DNA from 3 places in the Paenibacillus filicis genome. Region 3 is predicted to be linked to each of the others. Evidence: riboswitches for the same ligand, from Rfam matches in the RefSeq annotation. Region 3 holds a riboswitch; each other region holds the start of a gene.

Region 1 (9,724 bases), on a different contig from region 3:
ATCGTACGTGAGCCCTTGCTTCTTCATCAGCTCCAGCACCGAGCGGCCCTCCGGCGTCTCATCCTTCATGGAGCTGACCGCCGCCCATTCCCCTACTAGACGTTCAGGGTGTGCGCCTACGGGCACAAACTGACTGGCCATCCGGTTCCCGAATGTAATTGTTCCTGTCTTGTCGAGAATCATCGTATTGATGTCCCCCGCCGCCTCGACAGCCTTGCCAGACATCGCCAGGACGTTGAACTGAGTGACCCGGTCCATCCCGGCTATGCCGATGGCGGACAGCAGCCCGCCGATCGTCGTAGGAATGAGGCAGACAAGCAACGAAATCAAGACCGGGATGGACAGCTCGATCTCTACATACCGGGCGATAGGAGCAAGTGTCACGACGACGATCAGGAAGATCAGCGTCAGGCTGGTGAGCAGCGTATTCAGCGCGATTTCATTGGGCGTCTTCTGCCGGGAGGCTCCCTCGACCAAGGCAATCATCCGATCGATGAAGGATTCGCCCGGATCGCTCGTAATCCGCACCCGGATCTTATCGCTCACGACGCGGGTGCCTCCGGTGACCGAGCTGAAATCTCCGCCCGCTTCCTTGATCACCGGCGCGGATTCGCCTGTAATGGCAGACTCATCGACAGAGGCCAGTCCTTCGATCACCTCGCCATCCCCCGGGATCATCTCCCCCTGCGACACAATGACGATATCGCCCTTGCGCAGCTCGGTGGAGGGTACCAGCTTGATGCCGCTCCCCAAGACTTTATTCGCCGAGATCTCAGTTTTTGTTTTCTTCAGGGAATCCGCCTGTGCCTTCCCCCGCCCTTCGGCTAAAGCCTCGGCGAAATTCGCGAACAGCACCGTGAACAGCAGAATCACAAACACCGTCAGGTTAAAGCCTACGCTGCCTTCCGTTCCGAAATAGCCGGGGAAGAGCGTCATCAGCAGTACGACGAAGGTGCCGACCTCCACAATAAACATCACGGGATTCTTCATCATCGTGACCGGATTCAGCTTGATGAAGCTGTCTTTGATCGCATTTGTTACCATTTCGCCGGTTAGCAGTTTTTTTCTACTTGTACTCATGGACTTATTTCCACCTCTTCGATTAACGGATCGTTAAATGCTCAGCGATCGGGCCCAGAACAACCGCCGGTAAAAATGTCAGCGCACCGATGATCAGGACCGTACCGACCAGTATCCCGACAAACAAGCCATTGTCCGTACGGAAGGTTCCGATCGTCTCTGGAACCCACTGCTTGCGCAGCATGGAACCCGCTACGGCGAGCAGCGCGATCATCGAGATATACCGGCCGAACAGCATCACGAGACCCGTGGATATATTCCAGAATGGCGTGTTGTCACCAAGTCCCTCAAAGCCGGACCCGTTATTGGCCGCAGAGGAGGTGTATTCATACAGCACCTGCGAGATGCCGTGGAACGACGGACTCGTAATTGCAGCCGTGCCCGGCTCCGTCATCAGGGCCAGCGCCGTCGGCGCCAGAATGATCAAGGGATGCGTCAGAATCGCGACGGCGATCAATCTCATCTCCCTAGCCTCAATCTTCCGTCCCAGAAATTCAGGCGTGCGCCCGACCATGAGCCCGGCGAGGAACACCGCCAGAATCGCATACATGAGCATATTGACGAGACCAACACCCTTGCCGCCGAATACACAGTTGAGCATCATCAGAGCCAACGGCGTAATCCCCCCGAGCGGGGTCAACGTATCATGCATATTGTTGACGGAGCCGGTCGTCGCCGCCGTCGTCACGGTTGTGAACAAGGCGGACCCAGCAATGCCGAAGCGTACCTCCTTGCCCTCCATGCTGCCCTGTGAGGCATCCACGCCCAGCCGGTTCAGCACGGGATTGCCTGCCGATTCAGCGGCATAAGCTGCAGACAGGAACAGTACGAACAAGATCATCATCGCCGAGAAGATCACCCAGCCCTGCTTGCGGTTCTTGGCAAACAAGCCGAACGTATACGGGAGCGCAGCCGCCAGCGACCACATGGACAGAATCTCGATCACGTTGGTCAGCGGATTCGGATTCTCGAACGGATGGGCTGAGTTCGCCCCGAAGAAGCCGCCCCCGTTGGTCCCCAGATGCTTGATCGATTCGAGCGCCGCTACCGGGCCGATCGCAATCTGCTGCGGCCCTTCCACCCCGTTCACGGTGATCGTTGGCTGCAGCGTCTGTGGTACCTGAAGCCCGACGAGCACCAGCGTGGTGACAAAAGCAAACGGCAGAAATACCCGCGTATGCGCCTTGACGAAATCCTCGAAGAAATTGCCGATCGTCTCACCCTTGCTCGTGATGGCTCGGATGAAGGCTATCGCCACGCACAGCCCCGTAGCAGCTGAGGTAAACATCATCATCGTAATAAAAGCCATCTGCGAGAAATACGAGAGGCCAGTCTCACCGCTGTAATGCTGGAGATTCGTATTGGTCATGAAGCTGATGACCGTATTGAATGTCAGCGTCTGCTCCATATTATCGATGCCGCTCGGGTTAAACGGCAGAAACTTCTGCAGTCGAAGCATGAGGTAGCCGGTCGCTACCAGGACGATGTTCGTCAGAATAAAGCTTAGCGCGTAGGTTTTCCAGGTCATGCCCCGGCGCTGCTTCAGCCCGATCAGTGCGTATATCGGCCTCTCCGCCCAGGCAAACCAGCGATCTGTGCCGTTCGCCTCGCCCCGGAACACCTGGTACAGGTAGGTGCCGAGCGGCTTCACCAGCAGCAGCAGGATCAGGATAACAACGGCTATTTGTACAATGCCCATAACTTCTTAGACCCTCCTTGTCAGCAACCTAGAATTTCTCCGGATTGACCAGCACATAGACGAGATAAATAAAGATAAACACCGTACATACACCAACCACGATCATTTGTTATCTCCCTCCGGTTCACGGTTTACGCTTCCGCACCAGGCTAGGAAGCCTGCGAATAAGACATACGCTCCGGCCAGAAGCAGCACCATACCTAGATCCAGCATCCAAATCCCTCCTCATGGTCAGCCTTCTGCCTAATCGTCCATGGATGCAATTAAAAAGCTAACGTCCTGACTGGACGTATGAATGATATTGCGGGCCCCCAGATTTCTGTACATCAGCCTCGGACTGCTCGAATGGGTGATGATCGTGATGGGCTTTGTCGTCCATTTGCTGCAGATCTGCAGATAGCGGCAGCACAGCGTCACGCTATTTTCAAATAAAAAGACTTGACCTACCGGGAACTCCGGCATGATCCAGGTAACCTCATTTTTAGTATCCACGAGGTGGGAAATTTTCACTCCGATTCTAGTAACCCTCTCTTGTTCCACTCGATTGTTCACGATCGCTGCGCACGGAATCTGCCGGGCCAGCAATTGACTAATGAACAGCTCCCCTGCTTTGTTCGGTGCGGATACCAAGATCCATTCCCGCTGATGTACCACGGATTCTCCTCCTATTGATTGAGAAAGAGAAGGCAACAAAAAAGAAGCCGGCAGGAAGAAAAGAACTCTTCCCGCGGCTTCTTCAGGCACAGCCAAATAGACCGTGTCTTGCCCACGACAATCGTTGCCTCTCTCCAAACGCTTACGAGGTTAGCTGACGGATTCGGGCGTGAGAGTCGCCCTACCCGGGAACAGCCTGGCTGTTCCGGGATTCACCCCATGAAGCTGCGATGGCAGCTTCGTTGGTTCCCCCGTTCCTTTTCCATTCAAGGACTCAGCGAATCAGATGCATGTCATTCGTTTTGTAAATCATTGGCTTCTGTTTCATAAAAAGACAAGTAAAAACCACAGAGGCTTAAGCCCTGTGGTCGATAGGTTCGATCACAAGCTTCATCATCCTCTCTCCATTAAGCACCATTCGCATGTCAGAACAAGTCAAGACGGTCCTTCGATACCAAGATGGCTGCCTACCAACGCTTACGGGGTTAGCTGACGGATTCGGGCGGTGAGAGTCGCCCTACTCGGAGCCGCTTCCTGCCCCAAGATTCACCCCATGCCCTGCGCGCAGCGGCTCTCACACCGCTTCGGCCTGGCTGTATTGGTTCCCCCGCTTTCCCGGTTAGCCCAGGAAACTCAGCGATTCAACATGGAAACTTTGTTTGATTCATGAGTTGTATCATACGCTTGCCGGTTGGTCCTGTAAAGAAAGACCATCCGTCAAATCCCGTTCAATCCGCCATAATCCGGAAGTAATTCATCTTCGATCTCCATATTGCTGCATCTTACTCCCGATTTTACTGTTTATCTCGAAAATCACGAAAATAGAAGCTTAGCCTAGAAAAGGTGGAGATAACCGAAGCGTCTGTCCATTGAAGTCGGTTTCACGTGGATTTCCGGTTCAAATCATACAAATCTAACCATTTATCGGGTTTTATTTTGCAATAGTTCGGGCGAATGGGGTAACCGCGATAGCTAACCTCGTAAGCACAGGTTTCAGCCGCCAACAACTATTTACTAATCCCGGTTGCACGAGACGAAGATTGAGGATGCCGGAATGGCGGCCATGACCTCTGATTTCGTAATTTTTATAGATGAAGAGGCGCCTCATGTAAAAAAAGACCTTCCAAAAGTGTTCCGCCTGACAAATTGGATCTGCTTAGAAGAAAGGGACTCTTTTCATATGGCGTGACAAAGGTCGTTTCAGACGCATACATGCCTGATTACAAACAGGCTAAGGGAGCATTTCTGCTCCCCTTCCATGCCTTCTGCATAGCTATAGACGCTGTTTAAAGAAATACGGACAATAATTTATTCACGGCATACTCGGCCTCGACATCTATACACACCTGTACAGGACTTCCTACCAAAGCATTACGCCGTAAATCCGCCACGGTCATCCCCTGACAAATCTCACTTTGGCATTCCACTTTAATCTTCATCTGTTGGGTTTTGACCACACCTGGCTCTAGGGCCACCAGCATCGTTAATGGATCATGCAGCGGGGCAGCTCCCATCCAATAATTCGAGGTGTGATAGAAGTCAAAGTAAAACTGTAAGGATTCGTTGATAAATTCGACGATATCCTTGTTCTCTTCTTGGCAATGCTCCTGCAGATAGTTCAGATGCTGCTGGGTAATCAGCGTTTTCATCGTAACATCTAGGCCCACCATGGTGATCGGTAACCCCGAGCTAAACACGATGTCCGCGGCCTCGGGATCGCCCCATATATTCGCCTCCGACACGGGGGTTACATTACCCGGGACATGAACAGCTCCACCCATGACATATACATGCTTAATTTTTTGAGCCAACGTTGCATCCTTCTGAAGCGCCTGGGCTAAGTTGGTTAATCTTCCCAAAGCCACGATAATTAACTCATTAGGAAGCTCGTCCGCTTTACGCAAGATAAACTCATGGGCTTCTTCCCCCAAGGCCTTCTGAGCGGAAGGCGGAAGCTCGACGTCGCCGATTCCATTCTCGCCGTGCACTTTCGTAGAGAAGCCCTGCAAGGTGCGCTGCAGAGGCTTCTCCGCCCCTTGGACCACCGGAATCTCATAGGTCGTCTTGGCCAGCTGAATAATTCTTAAGGTATTCTCCGTTGCTTGCTGGACGCTAATATTCCCGAATACCGTTGTGATTCCCTCTACGTGTACATCCGTTGCTTTCAGCGCATATAGGATGGCTAGCGCATCGTCGATCCCCGTATCGGCATCAATGATTACTTTTTTTTCGAATGGTTGCATCGGAATCTCTCCCTGTCTGGTTAGTTACTATTTAATTCCCGTATTCGATGAAGTGGCAGGAGAATCATGATAGGAATTATAACAGTAATGAGCGGCATAGCAAACCTCTCATCCCAGCGTGTAGCGGTGCGTTACCGAATTTCATTATGAAAAAAGCACGGACCCTAGAGTCCGTGCTTGGTGAGGGAAACGAGCATAAGCTCGGTAATCCCTGCATGACAGTGAAATTCATGCATAGGCTTGCTTCACCAAAGTCATTGCAGCTGCATCAGCGTGGCAGCATCAATATCGTATAAGGTACCTTGGCCAGCTTGAACAAGCTGACTGATCTGCTCGTAGGCCAAGCCGCTTGTCGGGGCAATGGCATCCAGCGTAACCTGATTCGCTGGCAGGTTAGCGATGATTTCTTCCAGGAAGAAACCGGCCATGCCTTGGGAGGTGCCTTTATCATGAACAGGAGCATCGGTAATGAAGATGATTCTTTTGGAGTTCTTTCGTCCCGCTAATTTTTGAATCGCCATATCAATGGCCTCTAGTCCAGATTCCTCTTCGTCCTCCCCGCCGGAAGCAACCAACTGCTCTAATTGAACCCGTAACAAGTGTTTATTATTGGTGAAATCAAAATACTCGAAATCTGGATTATACGGATCTACATAATTAATATCCCGATAAGCCACGAGAGCAAAGTTCGAGCCCGATGGAACGGAATCCACGAAGCTAATGACCGACTCCTTCACGTAGTCGATAACCTCACCCATACTACCTGTCACGTCTATGACAAAGACAATATCCGAAGCAGCTTTGATCCCTTTGGATATGTTCTCTAGAATAGGTGAGGAAGTCGACGGTTCTGACGGCTCTTGTACCGCTTCCTCAACCGGAGTCTTCTCGCTTTCAACGGAGGTCGGGATCTCAGGTTTGTTCTGAAAAATGATGACGGATTTGGAAGCCTCGTTCCATTCTACAACACCGCCTAGAGCTTCACTCACAAAGCGAACCGGTACCATCGTATGCCCATGGATAAGCTGTGCGGGTACACTCAACGTCACGGCAACACCGTTGACGTAAGCCACATTCGAACCGATCGTTAATACAATGGTTTGACCTTCTCTTCTTGCGGTGACCGTTTGGGTGAGGCTATCCCACTCTACCGTTGCTCCGAGCGATTCGAAGATGGACCGCAGCGGCACCAGCACGCTTCCTTGCGAATTGACAGGAGCCTGCTCATAAGCCTGCCGTTGTCCTCCGATTAAAACCTGGATTTGCTCTGGTTGCTGGTTGACCGGCACGAATTGAGGGACAGAGGCTGCGAGCCCTCCCGACTGATTGACGGTTTTCAAGTAAACATAGTATCCTCCCGAGGACAGCCCAAGCTTACTCCATGAATAGGTCGAAGGGCTCCCTGGGGTTATTCGGATTTGCTTCACAAGCTTTCCGCTCGCATTCTTGATCATGAGATACGAGTGATAGGTCGGCTGCAAATTGGCCTTCGGCATATTCACCGTGACGGATCCATTCGGACTCTGTGTAATCGTCCCGGGAAAGCTCGCTCCGCTTGGCACTTGAAATCCCGGTTCGACAGCCGGATTGGGAGACGGCGCTGCAAGCGGGCCGGAGGGAGCGGGCGCTGCTGGCTCTCCGCCAGCGGTTTGGATACCCGTAATCGAAGTCTTCGGGAAATAGAAGTAAATCTTCGATTTAGCACCAGGCGCCGGGCGCTTTTCTGAGATCGTGATGGACTGGCTCTCAGGATTGAAGGTGAACTCCGAAGGTCGGATTTTCATCCCGTCGATGTACAAGCTCACATTTTTACTTGAATTTATGACATATCGGGTCGTTAATTTGAAAACTCGTGCCGCCCCGTCCCCTTCGGGAAGGGCAACCCCAATACTCGATGTGCCCGAGATGTTTTCTTCCCATTCGAAGGTTGGGTTTATTGCATATTTCAAAGAAATCTCAGCACCTGGGTCAGGAGCCTTATTCATCGTAATAGCGTAGTTGTCGTAATCTACGGTGTAATCCTTGTGCTCCACTTCCCGGGCATTGATAAACAAACGAAGCTTCGTATTGGCAGCCGTGATTCGATTGCCGGGGGTGAAGGCAAACCGGCGTTCCTTCCCATCCCCATCTTGAAGCAGGTGAACGAGATAATCGCCCTCTCTGTAATCCAGCCGATCATTCGCTTTCGCCAACCCTGCTCGAATATCAAATACCCCGAGAAGTAAAACGAATACGACAAGTAAACTCATGATTTTCTTACTGTTCATCTTTTTCACTCCATTATGAAAGTCATTTTACGATGCGGTGCTCCTTCGTTCTCTATGATTATAGGCCAGAATACCCATTTATGGAATCTATCATTCATTCTTATCTGAAATTAGCTTCCACCAATTCAAGACAATTTGCCGACAATTTCCTGGATGTCCCTCCGTCCGCGGCAGGTGCTGCTGACCGTGAGGAACAATAGCATATTGCGTAACGTTTCGTTTTATACTATTATTATGTTACATATATTACCTATTTATTTACATTAATTTACTTATTCATTTAAATAGATGAGCAACTTCTGTCATGATCCTATGTACAAGCTGCCTACATCTTTGGAAATCCGCGCCCAAAAATAGAACATATGTTTGCATTTATTATTGTACTATAAAAGGAGAGATTACGCTATGATGATCGAAGCACAGGAACAATCCTCTATCATTTCTGATCTTCAAAAACATGAAATCCCTATTCATGTCATGGAACATGTACAAGCTATCCTGCATTCCAGTGTGGATGCACGATTTTTTCTCCACATGGAAAAGAACACCCCCGTGTGCTCCATGTTTCTTGTGGAGGATAATCCCAAAGAAGCATACAGTGTGGGGCATTTGTTCTCGTGTGATCCCATTGGGGACGATTATTTATACCAATATCTGTCTGTCGAACAATTACGTGTGTTCGGCCGATTCTTATCTTGTCTGCCTATTCATTAGACTTCTTTTGTTCGGATTTAATGCGTTCGTATTCTTCTTCGATGGTTTTGGAGAGAAGCTCGGTCGCCGTCATATTCAGCTTTTTGGCCGCCTCTGCCAGCTGCTGCTTAATATAAGCGGGAACATCGTAATGAAATTTAACTTTGTTTCCATATGGCATGAATCTTCCTCCTAACCCATCACTTCTTGATATTTTTTTTCGATCAAGCGAATTAATAATTGAGTAGCCGATAGGTCCTGTAAAGCTGCGGCTTCGATCAGCTTTTCTTTGATTTCGGGCTGGAATTCGTAAGGTAACTTCAGCTTGGGCTCCGCCATCCGGCCTTCTAGCGTTTTTTCGGCCATTAACGAAAGCTCCAGCAGCGATTCCAAGGAGGATGCGTTGGAAGCCTCTCTTCCGTACTTGGGAAGAACACGAATCAAGTACTGTTTGAGAGCTCGTTGTTCTTCCTCTAAAACATCAATATTCAGCTTTCCGTCCACTACGCTTAATTGGCAGTCTAAATTGTAGCCAAATAAATTGATAGAGTACTTCATAGGGTCCTCCTTATTTGGAAATCATACGTTTATTATATAGCGGTTCGTTACGTTCTACAATATGAATTACCCTACAAGTCTTCATCCGGATAGGCTCACTGGCCTGTCGAATCTTCGACTTCTACATCTCCAACTAATATTATATTGCGTAACGTTACGCTATATGATATTGTATGTGTAAGGCGAGATGCTGCTTTGTTTCCAAGAGTCAAGTGGTGAGGGATACACCCCTTCTCTCGGATTATCCCAACGGGGCACTTTTCATGCCTAACTTCACTTCCGAACAAACCTACTGAGGAGGAATTCTATCATGGCAACCAATTACACGTACACCAAATATACGGCAACAAACGGCGTGGTGCTTCATACGATCAAAACGACTCCTAAAAACATCATCTTGAAGGCGATCAGTTCAGCAGTTACGTCTTCCTCGCAACCCAACTATGGGATTAATGGCGGATTCTTCGATTTTTCAACGCAAAACATCCTGTCTATTGCTGTGAACAATCACGCGCCTGTTAAAGGCGCAG
Region 2 (9,724 bases), on a different contig from region 3:
TGTCCAGCGGCTCCGCAATTTCCTCCAGCGTGTTGAGGATGCCCATCAGATACTCCTTGCGGAAGCCTAGACGCTCGCACATCCGGTCAATTGCCTTCTCATAACCGAGCTTGCCCCGGATCGTCCGGATGGCCTCACGCGGCGGCATCGTATTCAACTCCCGGAAGGTTGTCTTGGCTTCCTCCAGCAGCTTGTGCTGATAGTCCTTGAGCTCCACATGCGCGGTCAGGTTGTCGAACACCGACTCCCCGTTGCCGATCATCTTCAGCGCCGCGATCTGCTGCTTCGTAATGTAGCCTGCCAGCTTCATATGTATTTTCTCCAGCAGATCCGGGCGCTTGTCCGTATAGGACATCCTCATGAAATTCAGCACATCCTCTACGACCCAATGGGAGAAAAAGCGCAGATCCGCATCCTTCATATAAAAAGGAATGCCGGCCCGATCGAACGCATTCATAAGTCCAATTGCCGATGAATTATTGCGGTACAGAATAGCGATCTCGCGCAGCTCTTCCTCGCCGGTAATCGCCCTGACGAGATAGGACGCCTGAAAGGCGTAGCTGCTCAGACTACGGATCGTAACTTCATGGCCCTCCGGATTATGCGTAAACATGTTTTTGTCGTAACGGTTCTGATTGCGCTTGATGAACCGATTCGCCGTGTCAACGATATGCCGGGTCGAGCGGTAATTTTGCTCCATGAACAGCGTCTTCGCGCCGGGATACGCATTGCCGAACTGCAGCAGGTACGACGGGTCCGCTCCGCGCCAGCTGTAGATCGACTGGTCGTCGTCGGCGACGACGCACAGATTCCGGTGTTTTCGTACCAGCTTCTCGATGATCGCATGCTGGACCGCAGACGTATCCTGGCTTTCATCCGTCAGCACATAGTCGTACCTGCACTGGTACTTGGCCAACAGGAACGGCTCCGTCTCCAGCGCCTGATGGGCCACCGTCAGCATATCGTCGTAATCCAGCAGCAGCTTGTCCGCACCGCTGCGCTTGAACGTCTCGTATGCGCGCAAAATAGAGTGCGCCTCCCGCACCTCGCACGGCACGGTAGCCCACTCCTCCTGACGGATCAATTTGTTCTTGATCAGGCTGATGTAGGTCGTTAAATCATCCATCTGCTCCTCCGTGATCGTCCCCCCGACGATGTTCCCGAACAGATGGCGCAAAATCATCTTCTTGTGAAGCGGCGGCTGCTCCTGTCCCGCGAGCTCCTGCTCCTCATCAGGACGCAGCTCCCCCTCGATAATCCGATAGGGGGTTCCCGTACGCCACATATAGTCGCGCACAACTTCGAAGGCGAGGCTGTGGATGGTCGAAAAGTCGACTGGAGGAAGTCCCGGGAAAAAGCGCGCGAAGCGCTCCTTCATATCCGTCGCCGAAGCGCGGCTGAACGTCACCGCTTTGATCCGCGACGGGGCTACCCCCTTCTCCTCCAGCAAATAACCGATGCGCATAATAACGGTGGTCGTCTTGCCCGACCCTGGCGATGCCAGCAGCAGCAGCGGACCTTCCGTCTGCAGCACCGCCTGCTGCTGAACCTTGTTCAGCGTGACGCCGACCTCTGCCGATTTACGGCAAAAAAAACGTTCGCCGCTCGATGCTTGCGCCAGGTTCTCCTCCATGCTCCGCCCGGCGGCAGACGTATACCGGATTTCGGTCTCATGCCGTCTCCCGCTTTCCGCTTCTAACGCGATACCTGCCCCTGCGCCTGAAGCGTCGTAGACTCCCGATTCCCTGCGATTCTCCGGCGCTTTTGATGCCTGTATGTTCATACCTTCGCTTGCCCCTTTACCTGCAACGCACTGTGCTATTCTAGCTCCAGTATAGCACAAGCTGTCCAGCGCCGGTCCGTTCTTACTTTTCCACGGTCGTGGACTTGCGGAAACTAAGCAGTTCGGTGACCGTAACGAACCGGTATCCTCGTTCCTTGAGTTCCGGCAGGATTCGCTTCAGAGCCTCGATCGTCTGGGTCCGGCCCTCCACATGATCGTGGAACAGAACGATATCACCGTTGCGGGCATTATTCAGCACCTTGTTGACGATCTTATTTACCCCCGGCGTGTTCCAATCCTCGGTGTCCTGATGCCAGGACCACATGACGACGAGATAGCCGGCTTTTTTGGCGGCACGGACGACATTTTCGCTGTAATATCCGCCGGGAGGCCGGAACAGCCTGGTTCTCAGCCCGGTCGCATCCGCAATCACCCGTTCGGCCTTGACCAGTTGATCTTCGATTTTACTGTCCGGCATGTTTTTCTTGAAGTACACATGGCTGTACGTATGATTCGCAATTTCATGGCCTTCCGCTATTTCCCGCTTGACGAGCTCGGGATGCTGCTCGACTCGTTTCCCCACAACGAAGAAAGTGGCTTTAGCTTCATATTGCTTGAGCAGATCCAGAATTACAGGTGTATCCGTTTCATCCGGTCCGTCATCGAAGGTCAGTGCAATCACCTTCTCCTCGCTAGGGACCTCCCACACGACCTCACCGCGAGCTTCGTAGTAGGGTCGGCTGTTCGTCTGCTTACGCGGAGCCGCGTAAGCCTGCGGAAAGCCAAGTAAAGCGATCAGGACCAAGGTCATCAATAAGCTTCCCAATAAGCGCAATCGCAATGCCTTCTCCTCCTTCTCTGCAACAAATATAGGATAAGCATGTGACCGTCAAACTATGTTCCCTTTAATATCCTGTTATGAGATCTGCGCTCTTTGCAGACCCTGTCACAGGGAAGCCATCCAACGATCGGAGGAACAACAATGGTCCGCAAGCCTGCCTGGCTGCTCCACATACTCGCTGTTATGACCCTATTGGCCTTATTCTTACCGGACTCTCAGGTCTTGGCAGCGCCCGTCGCCCTCCTGACGGTCAAGTCCTCGTCCGGGGCAGCTTACGAATCCCGGCTGGCTGTCGATGCCTCCCGGCTGGTCAAATCCATCCACGCAGCGCGGGCCCGGCGGACGGAACAAAACCTTAAGGGTTCGGAAACCGGGAATGCTCCCGTATTCGATACGTATCTGAAGCTGTCATCCAGCGGAGCAGGATCGGAAGAGATATATCTGCTAAATCGCAGAGGAGATCTATACGAGGAAGCGACCCACCAGCTGCTGCCGCTCGACGCCAAGACCGGAGCCTATCTGAAGGAGCAGGCCGGGCGTCTCCGAACCATGCATTATGGCGCGATACACCCTTGGCCGCACGCCTCGACTTTACTGCCCAAGATGACCAAGTTCACGATCACCGACCTGGAGACGGGTCTGTCCTTCCAGGCACAGCACCGTGCCGGACGGCAGCATGCGGACGTTCAGCCGCTGACGAAGGCGGATACGGCCGTTATGAAGCAGATCTACAACGGCGTGTGGAGCTGGGAACGCCGGGCCGTTCTGGTGCAAGCGGGAGACGGTCAGCGGCTGGCGGCTTCTATGGCGGGGATGCCACACGGGGGAGACGGGATTCCAGGCAATGACTTTTCCGGGCACTTCTGCCTGCACTTCCTGGGCAGCACCACCCATGGCTCGGCCCAAGTCGATCTGGAGCATCAGCTGATGGTCCGCAAGGCAGGGGGCGCTCTGGACGATTATTTCGGCCGCGCCGGGGCGGAGGAGGTAGCCGCTGCGTATGTAGCCGCCATCCATCTGCGGGATTCCCAGCTGCTCAAGCTGAGCTTTGGCAGCCTCCGGCATCCGCAGCTGGAGGAAACGATGCGATGGATGCACGGCCTGGCCGCGATCCGTCCGTCCAAGAACCAGCCGGTACAGAGCGGCTCTATCAACGGGAACGGGCTGTTGGCCCTTGATTTCCCTATACAGGTGGAGCTGACCCGCAAGGAGCGGAAGCCGGAGCATACCACCCTGATGTTTCGCCTGCGCAGGCTGTCTCCGATCGACTCCTGGCACATCGAGTCTGTCGACAAGCGCTCATAATGGCGAGCAAGTCTGGCAGAATGCTTTTTTACAGTTCTCAATCCATATTCTCAATCAAGGTGGAAATGTCGATACCAAGAAGCTCATCTCCACGCTCACGAACAACGCCTGGAATAATCGGTGGCATTCCGAGTGTTTGCAACGATCTGCATGCCTGCATCTATCGTTTCAACTACACAATGGAATGCCCTCCATCCACATGTAACACGCTGCCCGTGCTAAATCCGTTCCGGATGAGATAGAGCACACTTTCGGCGACATCCTCAGCGGTCCCGATCCGATTGACGGGGAGAACACTGGCTACATGTTCGAAGAACTGATTACGGGTGGTAACATCCATACTGCTGTGAGCCGGTGTGTCGATAATGCCTGGAGAAACCACATTGACCCGAATAGGCGAGAGCTCGAATGCCAGAGCCTGCCCCAAAAAGGTGACCGCTGCATTCACCGAGCCGAGAACCACTGTTTCTTTGGCTGGCTTGAATGCGGCTGCACCCGAAAACAACGTAACCGAGCCTTCGTTCGACAGCCAAGGCGCTGCATGCTTAACTAACTGGTAAGGACCGAAAAATTTGCTGGCGAACAATCCCTTCACGGTCTCCATCTCAGACTCTTTAAAATCGACCAAGGAAGTTTCTGAAGCGCTAATCACGAGATGATCGAACTGCTTGATCCGCTGGTCGAAGAACTGTTTCACCTGCAGTTCATCCATCATATCCAGAGCATAACCCTCTACATTCTCCGCATAAAGAGAGAAGCCTTCTCGTGCAAGGTCTAGCTTTGTCTGGGATCGTCCAACAATAACAACCTTAGCCCCTGCTTCCAGCAGCAGACCGGCGGTTGCCAATCCAATACCGGAGCTGCCTCCAACAATCAACACTTTTTTTCCATGTAGGGATACCATTTTACTTTCTCCTCCTTATTAGTTGGTTGACCAACCAATTTATAAAATAAAGCATTAAGTGAACGAGAGATACATTTCACTTAATGTTTCATAAGCCGCATTCAGATCGAAGCTCTCGTCAGTCAGCTTGCGCAGAGCCAGCCCGTCAAACGCGGCGGTCAAAGTAGCTGCGATCGCTTCGTGATTGACGCCTTCTTTTCGGGCAAGAAGAGTGGAGAGTTCGGCGATTTTCCGCTGTTCCTCCTGTAATAGTGCATTCACATGCGACTTTACAGTAGAATTATTTAGTCCATTCGAATACAGTTCGAACCGCAGGCGGTACATATCTAAATCCGCAAATAACCGTTCCTTACCTAGCTTTAAAACGTGTTCGGTTTGCTGAATGTCCTTCGCCCGACGGAGAATTTCGTCCCAATCCTGAAGGCATTGGCGCTTAGCTTCCTCTAGCACGGCCAAAATAAGCTCTTCCTTGCTTTTGAAATAGTAGTGGATCAAGCCTGGTGCGACACCGGCAGCTTGAGCAACCAGTTTGATCGAAGTAGCTTTGATACCATGCTCGATCAATAAATCATGCGTCTTGGCGATAATAAGATCCCGATTATTTAATGGCTCTGTAATTATGTTTCCCCCTTCACTTGTTTGGTCGTCCAACCAAGACTAACAGCTTCCACCGGACTAGTCAAGTCAGCATGAACATAGATAAAGATCCTTTTTCGAAGAAACTTTTTTGATCATACACACCCAACCACCTTGATTCGCGTCATGTAAATTAACATATTTAATCCCATGAAATCCAACTTGCTACCTTTCATTCCTCCATCTTTTTTCTTTCACATGTCAGGTAAATTCACAATATATTATTGAAAATGAATGATTTTCACGATATATTTAGTACATACGGATATTCAAACAATCATTTCTCATTCGCCTTGTCATATATTTTTCAAATTGTGGAATGGGGCTGGCTATCATGCAAAATGAAACACCATCAGTCGACATTGATGACATTGATCGAAAAATCATTCATGAACTTACTACTAACGGTAGAATATCTTACACAGATCTTGGGAAAGAAATCGGACTGTCGCGTGTTGCCGTTCAAGCTCGCATTCATACGCTTATGGATAGCGGCGTGATTGAGCAGTTTACGGCGGTGCTGAATCCGGCTAAAGTAGGCATAGGTGTGACGGCTATCTTCAATATCGAGGTGGAGCCGCTGCAGATGCAGGAGGTAGCCAGTAAGTTGTCGGCTCAACCGGCCGTAACCAACCTGTACCATACGACCGGTCCGAGCAAGCTTTATATGCACGGTCTATTCGCTACCAATCAGGAGATGGAAGCCTTTCTAAGGGAGAAGCTATATACACTGCCAGGGATTACAAGCGTGGATTGTCAGGTGCTGATCACTCGCTACAAAAGCCGCGTAGGTCTACCGCTCTAGCTTGGAGCCGGACGATTTGCCGTGATTACCCCTACATCTCCTGACGCCTCGCCCATCCAATTGGATGGTCTGATTTTTATCGGAATGGATGGTTACGACAGCTCCGATTGCTGCTATAGTCTAGGGGGAACAAGGACGGCAGAGAGGTGAGGAGCCTGTGCAGCAGCTCTATATATATTACTTGGTATTCGCTACGATCCTGTTGATCGGCGCCGTTTCGACCATTATGGTCGGGGTCTCCAAGAAAAACAAAGAAGGCAATCCTTCTTATGATAGCAAAACCAAAGGAAATTGGTCCCGTTTATCGTGGATTTATATTGTCGTGATCGTGCTCGGTTATGTGGCTTTAGTTGCCTATATCGTGCAGTCCAGCCCGGGCTCGTCCGGCTAAACTTACACCAAATCTCAACAGGACCGCTCCCACAAGGAGCGGTCCTCTTTGGCGTTGTCCAACCCGCTTGGTTTTATTTGACAGAATTCCTTCTCCTGCTATACATTTAACTAGAAATCCTATCTGAATAAGGAGTGTTTATACGATGTCCTCTGTGCTCCCTGATGATTTGAAGCTTGGACCGGTGAAGCTGAAGGTTTCCGACTTGACGCGTTCTCTGGCTTTCTATACGGAAATAGTCGGCTTGCGTCTGCTGCACGAAACGCAAGGCGAAGCCCAGCTGACCGCGGATGGACTCACACCGCTGGTCGTCCTGCGGGAAGTCGCCGATGCGCAGGTAACCGCGCGCAGGTCCGCCGCAGGCTTGTATCACTTCGCGATTCTGCTGCCTACCCGCGAGGCTCTAGGGCTTACCCTTCGTCATCTGATCGGGACGGGAATTCATATCGGCCATTCGGACCATCTGGTCAGCGAAGCTCTATATATTACCGATCCCGACCATAACGGCATAGAAATTTACAGTGACCGCCCTCGCGACACCTGGCGCCGGGACACTCAAGGCCACTATATCATGGCCAGCGATCCGATCGACCGGGATGGCCTCGTGGCGCTAGCGGAAGGCAAGGAGTGGAACGGCCTGCCGCCTGGTACCGTAATCGGCCATATCCATTTTCACGTTCAAAGCCTGGACAGCTCCAGACGCTTCTATTGCAATGTGCTCGGCTTCGATATCGTAGCCGATGCCAGCAGCCGGGGTGCGTTGTTCATCTCTGCTGGCGGGTACCACCATCATATCGGCCTGAATATTTGGGCTGGAGAGCACGCTCCGATTCCGCCGGCTCAGGCAACAGGCCTGGACTATGCAACGGTCGTCTTCCCGGACGAAGCCTCCCTTCGTCAGACCCTGGACCGGCTGGGCAGCGCCGGGATCGCGGTAGCGGAGCAGAACGGGTTCCGGTCGGTGACCGACCCATCAGGCATTACACTCCGCCTGGTAACTGTTTAAGTGCAGCAAAAGACCGCTCCCGGCAGGAGCGGTCTTGATCTCTATCCTTGGCTATGAAATCCGGTCCGTATGTGACATGATCGCCGCTGTTAGCGAAAGCGTTCCACGTCCGGCGCTTTGGACGTGACCGAGCAGCCCCTCTCCGGCTCCAGCGCCCGGCCCGCTATACGTTTGTAGGCCATCCAATGCTGCTGATCGCTGGAGAAAAATCCCTCTCCGACGATCGATTGCAGCGCTTCTCTCAGCCGCTGCACCTCATTTAGCAAATAAATCATATCCTGCTCCCTCAATTGCTGGGCTTCTACGCGTTCCCGAATTTCCCTCACCCTGTTCATATACCGTTCTCCTTCCCCATGAGATACCCCGTCTCTGGCTCTGAAGCTTATGCGGACTTGACCGGCTTGGCATGAAAAAAAGACCCCGGCTATCCGCTGCCTCCGCTCGAGACAATCAAGGACCAGCCCCCAGGGTCTTCCCCATAAAAAAAAGACCCCACCAATCACGGGTCATTGCTGCAACATGTTGGCTTGCATGCCGACTGACCCATCTTCCGCTGACGAGGTTAGCTGTCGGGCTCGGGAAAGATGGTTCCCTACATGAATCATGATTCGCCCCAAATGCAAGTGGTTCCCCCGCTTTCCAGTGACTGGCACCGGAAATTAAGCTAGTTTTATAGTACGGAAATCCTCCGCATTAGTCAATAAGCAAAGCCTTGGGTTTGTCCCGCTGCCCGCAGCACTGGCGGAATTCCAGCCTGCGCTGCTGCCGTGTCAACCCAGCGGACGCTCGACGGCGAACTGCTCCCCGAGCCGGGCATAATAGCTGCCCGCCAGACGGCTCACCGGGCGTAGCTTCTCTGCCAGGATGTGGCCTTGCTCATAGATCTCCTCCGCCAGATGAAAGCGGACGACCCGGCCGATCAGCAGATCGCAGGCGGGCTCGCCGCCCGTCCCGCCCAGCTCCAGACTCTGCTCCAGCACGCATTCCAGCCTTACCTTCGCTTCCATCAGCCTCGGCACCGGTACCGCCTCGCTGGGCACCAGCGAGAAGCCGGCCTGGATTACTTCGCTCTCGTCCGACGGGAGATTCGCAGCCGTTTCATTCATCGGAAGGACGATCGACTCGTCAGGGATATGGATGACAAAGGCCCCCGTATGTATGGCATTTCTCGCCGTATCCTTCATCGCACCCTGCTTCCGCTGGACGGATACCGAGACCAGTGGCGGCTGGCTCGATACGATGGAAAAGTAACTGAACGGAGCCGCATTCACCACGCCATCCGGGGAGAGCGTCGTCACAAGCGCGATGGGCCGCGGGATAATACTGCCCGTCAGCAGCTTATAATTATCTCGCTCGCTTTGCGTCGAAGGATCGATCACGATCATAGCAGCCGCTCCCGGAGCCAAGCTGCGGCCGCCCGAGCCTCCGTCGCCGTCAACTGATGGCCGGATCGCTCCCAGTGAACCGTAACATCCGCCCCCGCTTGCTCCAGCAATCCTTGCAGCTCCTCAGTCTCCAAAGGTGAGCAAATCGGGTCATGGCTTCCTGCGCCGATAAATACCGGCGTACCACTCAGAGCTGGAAGCTCAATGCCCCGTCTGGGTACCATCGGATGGTGCAAAATCGCTCCGCTTACGGCCTGTGGATAATGGAACAGCAGGCTGCCGATCAAATTCGCTCCGTTGGAATAGCCCACGGCAATGACCCGGCTGCGGTCGAATCCATATTGAGCCGCAGCCTCCTCCAGGAAATCGTACACTTCCTTCGTCCGGAAGATCAGATCCTCTTCATCGAATACGCCTTCGGCGAGCCGCCGGAAAAACCGCGGCATGCCGTTCTCCAGCACATTTCCTCGAAGACTCAGCACGGAAGACTCAGGCGACAGAAGGCCGGCCAGCGGGAGCAGATCGCGTTCTGTGCCGCCCGTTCCGTGGAATAAAACCAGCGTCGGGGCGTCAGGATTGGCGCCTTTCTCGAATAGATGCTTCATGATCATTTCCCCTCCACGACGCGGACCTGGATGGGCCGCAAGCCTGCTTGGATCTGTGCGCGA
Region 3 (9,724 bases):
CTTGAGGAGCCAGCCTCACATGTAGTGGCGGTGCTGATCACGGATAATGGACAAGCTCTGCTGCCTACGATCCGTTCGCGGGCGCAGTGGGTTCCCTTCCTGCCGATGGCCCGCAATCGGATGAAGGAGCTGCTGCTGGCAGAAGGGCAATCGCCGCTGCTCGTACAGGCTGCGGTTCATCTGGCTGCAGGTCCGGAAGCGGCTAGAGAAATGATTCAAGGAAATGGGTTTGCAGAAATTCGAAACCTAGTGATACAATTAGCAAGAGAGAGCTTGTCCCGCTTGCCTTCCGCACTGCTGCTCTCCCAGCAGAAACTGACGAAGGGCGAGCTGAGTGACAAAATTGGGCTTTGGCTGGATATGCTGATTCTGTGGCTGAAGGACATGGTGCAGCTCGGAACAGGACATCAGCAAGAGCTCGTGTTCTCGGATCAGCTTGATTGGATGGCCAGGGAGGCGCTTAGCCGACCGCCTGTGCATTGGATCACTTGTCTGGAGCAAGCGGTCGAGACGCAAAAAAGATTGCGGTTTAATGCCAATCCCCAGCTCACGCTGGAACATATATTGATACAGCTTAAGGGGGTGTAGGATTGTTCTCCGTTGTAGGGGTCCGCTTCAAGAAAGCGGGAAAGATCTATTATTTCGACCCCAGTGACCTGCCGGTAGATCCGGATAGCTCGGTTATCGTGGAAACAGCCCGTGGGGTTGAATATGGAAAAGTTGTTATTGGACGCAGGACGGTAGGAGAAAGCGACGTTGTACTGCCCCTGAAGAAGGTGATCCGGATCGCCGATCATCAGGACGCGCAGCTTGTCGAGGATAACAAGCAGGCGGCAAAGAATGCCTTTTCCGTTTGTCAGGAGAAGATTAAGGATCATCAGCTCCGGATGAAGCTGGTTGATGTTGAATATACATTTGATCGCAACAAGATTATTTTTTACTTTACGGCCGAGGGGCGAGTCGATTTTCGGGAACTGGTCAAGGACTTGGCAAGCGTGTTCCGAACCCGGATCGAGCTTCGTCAGATCGGCGTCCGGGATGAGGCCAAGATGCTCGGCGGTATTGGGCCGTGCGGCCGGATTCTGTGCTGCTCCTCCTTCCTGGGGGATTTCGAGCCGGTCTCCATCAAGATGGCCAAGGATCAGAACCTATCACTCAATCCGACCAAAATCTCGGGACTGTGCGGCCGGTTGATGTGCTGCTTGAAATATGAGCATGATAACTATGAAAGTGCGAAGGACGATCTTCCTCGCGTCGGCAGCGAAGTGGTAACCTCATTCGGCAACGGCCGTCTGATTTCCCTCAATATCGGGGAGCGCATGGCGAAGGTTCAAGTCTTTGATTTGAAAAAAGTGATGGATCTTCCATTGGACGATGTGGTGGAGCATCATTAAGCAAGCACTAGGCAGTAGGTGAACGGCTCCAGCGGAGTAGAGGTGATGGCAATCGTGGTGAAACGGGATATATTCGTGCAAATTGATCAAATGGAAGAGCAAGTCGGCTCCTTCTATGCGGAGCTGGGGCAGATCAAGCAGCAAATCATCGAGCTGCTCGAAGAAAACAAGCGGCTGAGTATAGAAAACAGCCAGCTGCGCAAGCTGTTGAAGAAAGAGGCGGACCCGGCTGCTCCGGCACTGGCCACCTATCATCATGTGCTGGCGACTCCGAAGGAATTTGCCGGCGAAGGGCTGGATAATCTGGCTAGGATTTATCATGAGGGATTTCATATTTGCAATGTGAATTACGGACATCTGCGCACAGAAGGCGATTGCTTGTTCTGCATGTCGTTTTTGAATAAATAAGAAGGCCAGCCGTAGGGAGGAGTTACTTCTCTACGGTTTTTTTGGAAGCAAAGAGGAGTTGTCGAAGTGGAAGCTGTACCTGTTCATGACCGCGAGCGAGTGGATGATCTGCTTACTCAAGATTTAAAAATTATACAGAGCGATGATGTATTCAGCTTTTCACTGGATGCGGTGCTGCTGGCCCGTTTCTGCTCGATTCCCCAGCGGGGCCGGATCATGGATCTGTGTACCGGCAACGGGGTGATTCCGTTGTTGTTGACGACACGTACCAAGGCGCATATTACCGCTATTGAGATTCAGGACAAGCTGGCGGATATGGCGCAGCGCAATGTGAAGCTCAATCGGTTGGACGAGCAGATTGAGATCCGGCACGGAGATCTGCGCCAGGCGCTCGATCAGATCGGTCACGGCCTGTTCGATGCGCTGACCGTTAATCCGCCGTATCTCCCCGTTGTGAATGGGGACCAGAACAGCAACGAACACTTCGCTGCAGCACGGCATGAGCTGTTCTGCACGCTGGAGGATGTTATCCGCATCAGCAGCAGGCTCGTCCGCACCGGAGGCAAGGTGGCGATGGTGCACCGCCCGAGCCGGCTGGTGGAGATTTGCGCCTTGATGCGGCAGTACCGGATCGAGCCGAAGCGGATTCGCTTCGTCCATCCCCGTGCAGACCAGGAAGCGAATATGGTGCTTATCGACGGACTCCGAGACGGCAAGCCGGAGCTGCGCACCCTGCCTCCGCTCATTGTATACAAAAACCAGACGGAGTACACCGACGAGCTCGCCGATGTGTACTTCGGCCGCAGGCTAACCTTGGATCATGATCCTGATTCTTACTAAGCGAAGGATACGATAAGCGTGAACATTCAAAAAAGCTATAGCAACGAACAAGCCTCCGGCAAGCTGTACCTGGTGGGAACACCGATCGGCAATCTGGAGGATATCACCTACCGGGCGGTACGCACCCTGCGCGAGGTCAAATGGATTGCGGCCGAGGATACGAGGCAGACGCGCAAGCTGCTCTCTCACTTCGAGATCGGGACCCGGCTTGTCAGCTACCATGAGCATAATAAGCAGGCAAGCGGCCCGGAGCTGATCCGGCTGATTCAGGCTGGTGATGATATCGCGCTCGTCAGCGATGCTGGCCTGCCGGCGATCTGCGATCCCGGGTTCGAGCTGGTGCAGCTGGCCATCGAGGCGGACATTTCGGTAATCCCGATTCCGGGGGCGAATGCCGCTTTATCGGCTCTGATTATCTCCGGGCTGCCGACAGACCGCTTCACCTTCGTAGGGTTTCCTCCCCGCGAGGGCAAGCCCATGCAGCAGGAGCTGTCCAGCTGGAAGAAAGCCGGAGGAACGATCATGGGTTACGAGTCTCCGCACCGGATCGTCAAGACGTTAACGCGGATTGCGGAGGGCCTGGGAGCGGACACACCGCTCTGTCTCGTTCGGGAGCTGACCAAGAAGTATGAGGAGGCTATCCGAGGCACGATCGCGGAGTGTCTGGAGCATCTGGAGGCCCACCCTCCACAAGGAGAATATTGCTTCATCTTGAATGTGGAGGGGCAGGGCGATGAGGCAGACCAGCAGTCCGCGTGGTGGAGAGAGCTTACGTCTCAAGCGCATGTAGGGAAATATGAAGCGGACGGTTATGATCGTAAGGAAGCGATCAAGCTGGCGGCATTGGACCGGGGAGTTCCCAAGCGGGAGCTGTACAATGAGTTGCATCGCGATCGGTAAAGCTGCAAAAAAAATTCCCTGAACCCGGGAAAATCCAGGTTCAGGGAGTCAAGAGGAGATATGAAAAAGGTTAGAATTACCATAGTTAAATTTGCTATCTCTATTATAACCTATTTTTCTTATTTTGTCACAGGTATTGGCATTTCGGATAAACATTCGTGACAAACGATTTTTCCTTTAAAATAAGATACATTTTCAGCATTGCTACAGAAAATACAAGCAGGCTCATATTTCTTCAGCATGATGCGCTCGCCGTCAACATAAATTTCCAAAGCGTCCTTCTCGCCGATACCCAGCGTTCTGCGAAGCTCGATAGGAATAACAACACGACCCAGTTCGTCGACTTTTCTAACAATACCAGTAGATTTCATCATTTTAAAAATTCCCCTCTCCAAGAAGTCCACTTCATGTATTCGCATAGTGGAATGAAAAAATTATCGTCATGTTTCGACATATTCTTTATACATATGATACCAACCATTCCCAAAATAGTCAACCTAAAAAATACAATATTTCATGACAAATTATTGGCATATTTGATAGATTAAGAAGTGAATAAAGTTGAATTCCCTTGAATTGCTGCACTATAGCAAGTCTTTTGCGTCTTAATGAAAATATTTTGCATTCTGTTGCATGGCGGTTTTGCCTATGAAATTTGCCGTTATTTTTGGAAGAAACATGCGGACAAAATTCGACAAACGGTTCGAGATTTCAGAATCCTTGTCGAAATCCTAAAGTAATTCTAAAGGAGGAGCCTTATGAGTTATCTCTTGGAGGAAGAAAAAGTATTCAAGGACCCGGTCCATAAATACATCTATGTGCAGGATCAAACAATCTGGGATTTGATTAACACCCGTGAGTTCCAGCGCTTGCGCCGCATCCGTCAGCTCGGTACTTGCTTTCTGACCTTCCATGGAGCGGAGCATAGCCGGTTCTCCCATTCGCTTGGCGTCTACGAGGTGACGCGCAAGATTATTTCGCAGTTCGAACGCAATCAGTATGAGGATTGGCCCAAGGAAGAAAGGCTGCTGTGCCTCTGCGCGGCGCTGCTGCATGATGTGGGGCACGGTCCGTTCTCCCACTCGATCGAGAAGACGTTTGGTACCCATCATGAGGAGTGGTCCTGCCGCATCGTGCTGGGTGATACGGAGGTCAATGAGGTGCTGCGCCGCGTGTCGCCGACCTTCCCGCAAGAAGTAGCGGGTGTGATCGCCAAGACCTATCGCAGGGAAATCGTCGTCAGCTTGGTCTCGAGCCAATTGGATGCGGACCGGATGGATTATTTGCTGAGAGATGCGTATTTCACCGGGGTGAACTACGGAACCTTCGACCTGGAGCGGATTCTGCGGGTGATGCGTCCGTATCAGGGACATATCGTCGTCAAGGATAGCGGGATGCATGCGGTGGAAGATTACCTGATGTCACGTTATCAGATGTATTGGCAGGTATATTTCCATCCGGTTACCCGAAGCGCCGAAGTCGTGCTGAATAAAATTTTTCAAAGAGCGAGACATCTGTATGACGACGGCTTTGCCTTCCGCTCACTGCTGGCGCCGCTGCCGGCTTTGTTCCAGCGCAAGCTGACCTGCAGCGAATATTACTTGCTGGATGAAGCCTTCATGCAGACGACGCTGATGCAGTGGACCCTGGAAGACGATCCGATTTTGTCGGATTTATGCAGCCGGTTTCTGCAAAGGCGATTGTTCAAGTATGTAACGCTGGAGATGCTCGATGCAAGTATGCTGGAGCAGCTGCGAGAGCAGCTGGCAGCACTGGGTATAGACCCCGTCTACTACCTCGAGGTGGATTTCCCGTCCGATCAGTCCTATGATATATACCGGCCGGGCGAGCATGATGAGAAGCTTCCCATCCTGCTGCTCGATTCCAACGAACAGCTGACGGAAATATCGCGCAAATCCGAGATTGTCCGCTCCATAAGCGGCATCCAGATGGGAAAATACCACCTGTATTACCCAAGGGATCTGCTGGTGAAACATCTTCCGGAGCTGGATCCGGGCTTGCGGCGACTGTTTGCCTTGTAGCTGTTTCAGTTCCTTCTATATATTAAGAGAAAACGGACAAGCCAAAGGAGAATTATGCTATGCTGATCGACACGCACGCCCACCTCAATGCGCCCCAATTCGATGAAGACCGACACGAAGTGATTGCCCGTGCGAGGGACAACGGAATTGGTCGAATTGTGAATGTAGGCTTTAACCGCGAAACCATCCCTACTTCACTGGCGCTTGCGGAGCAGTATGACTTTATCTACTCGACGGTTGGATGGCATCCGACGGATGCGAAGGATATGACCGAAGAGGATCTGGCCTGGATCGAATCGCTGTGCAGCCATGACAAGGTTGTTGCCATCGGAGAGATCGGGCTGGATTATTATTGGGATACCTCACCGAAGGATGTCCAGGATCGCGTATTCCGCGATCAGATTCGCCTAGCCCGCAAGGTAGGTCTCCCGATTGCGATTCATAACCGCGATGCGCATCACGATGTCGTGCAGACCCTGCGGGAGGAACGAGCTTCCGAGGTCGGAGGTGTCATGCATTGCTACTCCGGTAGCTGGGAAACGGCCAAGCTGTGTCTGGATATGAATTTTTATATTTCATTCGGGGGGCCCGTGACGTTCAAAAATGCGCGCCAGCCCAAAGAGGTGCTGGAAAAGGTGCCGCTGGACCGTCTGCTGATCGAAACCGATGCCCCCTATCTGGCTCCGCATCCTTACCGGGGAAAGCGCAACGAGTCTGCTTATGTGCGTCTGGTCGCAGAGACAGCAGCGGAAATAAAAGGAATTTCCTTAGAAGAATTGGCTGAGATCACGAGTCGGAATGCGATGGAGCTTTTTAGGATTTCATAGGGCCATTTCCCCATGGAAAGCGCACCCAAAAATGAAGTTCCGAATAACGAATCAAGAAAACGAAAGGAAATTGATGCTAAGACTACGTCCGGATGAGAAATAGATGGTTTTTGTTTTGAAAAAAGCGTTTTATATGCCAGATTCGAACCAAATTCGCTCTTTTTTTCTCTGTTTGTATACTTTACAACCGAAGCCTTCGCATCGTACACTCAATAATAACTTCATATCGATCACAATATTTCCAACATCGCTGAGTTTCCGAAAGGGAAACGGGGGAACCACATCACGGCTGACCGGTTGACGGTCACGGGATGTTTTTTTAGGGGTGAATCCTTGTGTGCTGATCAAGTACACGGGGTAGGGCGACTCTCAAGTCCGAATCCGTCAGCTAACCTCGTAAGCGTCTAGAGAGAGGTAACGATTGTCGTGTGCTTATATTTCATTTGGGCCAAATGAAAAAAGTCACGGGAAGGTTCCTCTTCTCCGCTGACTTTTTTGTGTTTCCCTGTAGATGGGATAAATGTCCAAGCACTTTATAAGATGCGCCCGAAGGGGGGACGTAGCAGGCAAGTGGCGGCTCTGATGACAGCGGAAGAAAAGTTGGAAGTAGCATTCCAAACATTTACCATAGTCGCGTCAGACTCTAATCATGCATAACACTCAAAATGGCGAGGCTTTAAGGAGGACCGAACAAGTGGGAGCTGTATCACCTGAGCAAACCCATGTAAGACGATCATCCAGCATGACCTTCGCGTTGCGATGGAAGCATGGAAACTTGCGTATGATAACGATTATCACACTCCTTTCATTCGCTATGACTTTCATGTTTTTGATGATGTTACACGGTACGGCTGTCAAGCGCGTATCGCTCGTTGTGGACGGACAGGAACGCAAGTTCCAAACCCGTGAAGGGGTCCTGCAACGAATCCTGGATGAGCAAGGCATTGCGGTGTCAGATAAGGACCGGCTTTCGCACGGGCTGGACTCCTCGATTAAATCTGGAGACCGCATTACGATTACCCATACAACGCCGCTTCAGTTGACGATGGATGGGGAGACCAAGACCGTATATACGGTCAGCAAGACGGTAGGCGCTGCGCTGCAGGAGCTGAACGTGACGCTTGGCGAGCTGGATAAGGTTATCCCTGCGCCGGATAGCGAGCTTGCGACAGATAGTCCCGTCAAAGTCGTTCGTGTTAAGAAGGAACAAGGCGAGCTGCAGGAAGCGATCGCTTTCGACACGGTGAAGAAGAATGAGCCCCAGCTGCTCAAGGGCAAGGAACAAGTTGTGCAAGAGGGTCAAGAAGGTTTGAAGATCAAGAAAACCGAAAAAGTGTTTGAAGACGGCGTGCTCGTCTCGGAGCAGGTCGTAGGAGAAGCCGTACAAACGGAAAGCAAGCAGCGCATTGTCGCAGTAGGAACCAAGAGTCCCGTTGTCGCATTGTCAGCTTCCTCGCCGAATGTGGAGGAAGTAACCAAGAATGGGGTCAATTTCGGCTATAAGCAAGTGATTAAGAATGTTACGCTGACCGCGTATTCGGCAGGACCGGATTCGACGGGCAAGGATGAGAGCCATCCGCAATACGGCGTAACGTCATCAGGGGCGAAGGTAACGGAAGGTCGTACCATTGCAGTTGACCCTAAAGTAATCCCGATCGGCTGGTGGGTATATATCGACGGTCTCGGCTTCCGCCGGGCTGAGGATACCGGCAGCGCTGTGAAAGGGAATAAGATCGACGTCTACTTCCAGAGTGACAGCTATGCCGACCGCTTCGGTACTAAACGCGGGTATACGGTATACGTCATCGGGCCCAAGAAGCCGTCTGCTGACTAGGAGCACGCAATACGGGAAGACTGATGCATATAGATTAACGGATTAAGAAGAGGCGTTCTAGCACCCTCTTCTTTTTCCATGTTTATGAACGATGAGAGGAAGAACCGACTTGATCAAGGAGATTATCGTAGTGGAAGGCAAGGACGACACAGTCGCCATCAAGCGTGCTGTGGAAGCGGAGACGATCGAAACCGGAGGCTCGGCGATTAATGCGGACATCATCCGGCGGATCCGCCTCGCCCAGGAGCGCAGGGGGGTTATCGTCTTCACAGATCCGGATCATGCGGGGGAACGGATCCGTAAGATCATCGCACGGGAAGTTCCGGGTGCCAAGCATGCGTTTCTCACCCAGCAGGCGGCGACCAGCAAGGGAGATATCGGTGTCGAGAATGCCTCCGTGACTGCTATTCGTGAGGCGCTGGCGAATGTACGTACGGATCAGCCGGCCGGAGAGTCACAGATCAGCTGGGACGATCTGCTGGAGGCCGGGCTCATCGTTCATCCGCAGGCAGCCGCAAGACGGCTGGCTATCGGCAACAGGCTGGGAATCGGCTATTGCAACGGCAAGCAATTCTATAACCGCTGCCGGGCGTTTCAGATCACCCGCGATGAATTCGAAGCCGCCCTGCAGGAGCTGGAGCGGGCAACAGATGAGGAGGCGCAATCATGAGCCAGGAACACTTACAGGCGCCAGGCGGACAAACTGCCGGTGATATCGCTTCGCCCAAACGGACGAAGGATTTGATGCAGAAATACGGATTTACCCTCAAGAAAAGCCTCGGACAAAACTTCCTGATCGACCAGAATGTGCTGAACCGTATCGTATCCGCCGCCGGGCTGGATGCCTCCAAGGGCGCGCTGGAAATCGGTCCGGGCATCGGGGCGTTAACCCAGCAGCTGGCCAAGCTCGCAGCCAAGGTTGTCGCTGTTGAGATCGATCAGCGTCTGCTGCCGATGCTGGAGGAGACGCTGGCTCCTTACCCCCATGCGGAGGTCGTGCATGCCGATGTGCTGAAGGTGGATTTGCAGGCGCTCTTCGCAGAACGGTTCCAGGGTGTGGACAAGGTGAGCGTCGTGGCGAACCTTCCTTACTACGTGACGACCCCTATCCTGATGAAGCTCCTGGAGGAGCGTCTTCCTCTGGAGAATATCGTCGTCATGATTCAGAAGGAAGTGGCCGAACGGATGGCTGCCAAACCGGGGGGCAAGGAGTACGGCTCGCTCAGTATTGCCGTACAGTATTATTGCGAGCCCGAGCTGGTTGCGATCGTTCCACAGACCGTGTTTATTCCGCAGCCTAATGTAGATTCGGCCGTCATCAGGCTTAAGCTAAGAGAGGCGCCTGCCGTTCAAGTTGAGGATGAGGCGTTCTTCTTCGAGGTCGTACAGGCCAGCTTCACCCAGCGCCGCAAAACGATCTATAACAATCTGGCGGCCAAGTTCTTCACCAAGGAAACCAAGCCAGAGCTGGAGCAGCTG

The links. A riboswitch is a leader RNA that binds a small molecule or an ion and turns the genes downstream of it on or off. The one in region 3 is predicted to bind cyclic di-AMP.
Region 1: another riboswitch for cyclic di-AMP. It lies ahead of WMW72_RS33695 (hypothetical protein); the one in region 3 lies ahead of WMW72_RS34660 (ubiquitin-like domain-containing protein).
Region 2: another riboswitch for cyclic di-AMP. It lies ahead of WMW72_RS16585 (hypothetical protein); the one in region 3 lies ahead of WMW72_RS34660 (ubiquitin-like domain-containing protein).

What each region holds. Positions count from the first base shown of each region.
Region 1 is NZ_JBBPCC010000036.1:40,821-50,544, forward strand. It holds gene kdpB (potassium-transporting ATPase subunit KdpB) at 1-1,080, opposite strand, end outside; gene kdpA (potassium-transporting ATPase subunit KdpA) at 1,103-2,779, opposite strand; gene kdpF (K(+)-transporting ATPase subunit F) at 2,808-2,885, opposite strand; gene WMW72_RS33695 (hypothetical protein) at 3,023-3,433, opposite strand; cyclic di-AMP (ydaO/yuaA leader) riboswitch at 3,557-3,723, opposite strand; cyclic di-AMP (ydaO/yuaA leader) riboswitch at 3,893-4,082, opposite strand; gene WMW72_RS33700 (nucleoside hydrolase) at 4,720-5,676, opposite strand; gene WMW72_RS33705 (stalk domain-containing protein) at 5,931-7,943, opposite strand; gene WMW72_RS33710 (hypothetical protein) at 8,349-8,657, shown strand; gene WMW72_RS33715 (hypothetical protein) at 8,647-8,817, opposite strand; gene WMW72_RS33720 (hypothetical protein) at 8,829-9,194, opposite strand; gene WMW72_RS33725 (phosphodiester glycosidase family protein) at 9,505-9,724, shown strand, end outside.
Region 2 is NZ_JBBPCC010000010.1:124,052-133,775, reverse strand. It holds gene WMW72_RS16625 (ATP-dependent helicase) at 1-1,633, opposite strand, end outside; gene WMW72_RS16620 (polysaccharide deacetylase family protein) at 1,866-2,594, opposite strand; gene WMW72_RS16615 (hypothetical protein) at 2,766-3,929, shown strand; gene WMW72_RS16610 (SDR family oxidoreductase) at 4,102-4,833, opposite strand; gene WMW72_RS16605 (TetR/AcrR family transcriptional regulator) at 4,888-5,484, opposite strand; gene WMW72_RS16600 (Lrp/AsnC family transcriptional regulator) at 5,804-6,274, shown strand; gene WMW72_RS16595 (hypothetical protein) at 6,432-6,665, shown strand; gene WMW72_RS16590 (VOC family protein) at 6,811-7,671, shown strand; gene WMW72_RS16585 (hypothetical protein) at 7,761-8,006, opposite strand; cyclic di-AMP (ydaO/yuaA leader) riboswitch at 8,210-8,347, opposite strand; gene WMW72_RS16580 (flavin reductase family protein) at 8,442-9,056, opposite strand; gene WMW72_RS16575 (alpha/beta hydrolase) at 9,053-9,661, opposite strand; gene WMW72_RS16570 (ring-cleaving dioxygenase) at 9,664-9,724, opposite strand, start outside.
Region 3 is NZ_JBBPCC010000041.1:15,575-25,298, reverse strand. It holds gene holB (DNA polymerase III subunit delta') at 1-588, shown strand, start outside; gene WMW72_RS34695 (PSP1 domain-containing protein) at 591-1,394, shown strand; gene yabA (DNA replication initiation control protein YabA) at 1,449-1,802, shown strand; gene WMW72_RS34685 (tRNA1(Val) (adenine(37)-N6)-methyltransferase) at 1,869-2,642, shown strand; gene rsmI (16S rRNA (cytidine(1402)-2'-O)-methyltransferase) at 2,655-3,542, shown strand; gene WMW72_RS34675 (AbrB/MazE/SpoVT family DNA-binding domain-containing protein) at 3,662-3,916, opposite strand; gene WMW72_RS34670 (HD domain-containing protein) at 4,301-5,584, shown strand; gene WMW72_RS34665 (TatD family hydrolase) at 5,644-6,411, shown strand; cyclic di-AMP (ydaO/yuaA leader) riboswitch at 6,650-6,830, shown strand; gene WMW72_RS34660 (ubiquitin-like domain-containing protein) at 7,106-8,245, shown strand; gene rnmV (ribonuclease M5) at 8,355-8,915, shown strand; gene rsmA (16S rRNA (adenine(1518)-N(6)/adenine(1519)-N(6))-dimethyltransferase RsmA) at 8,912-9,724, shown strand, end outside.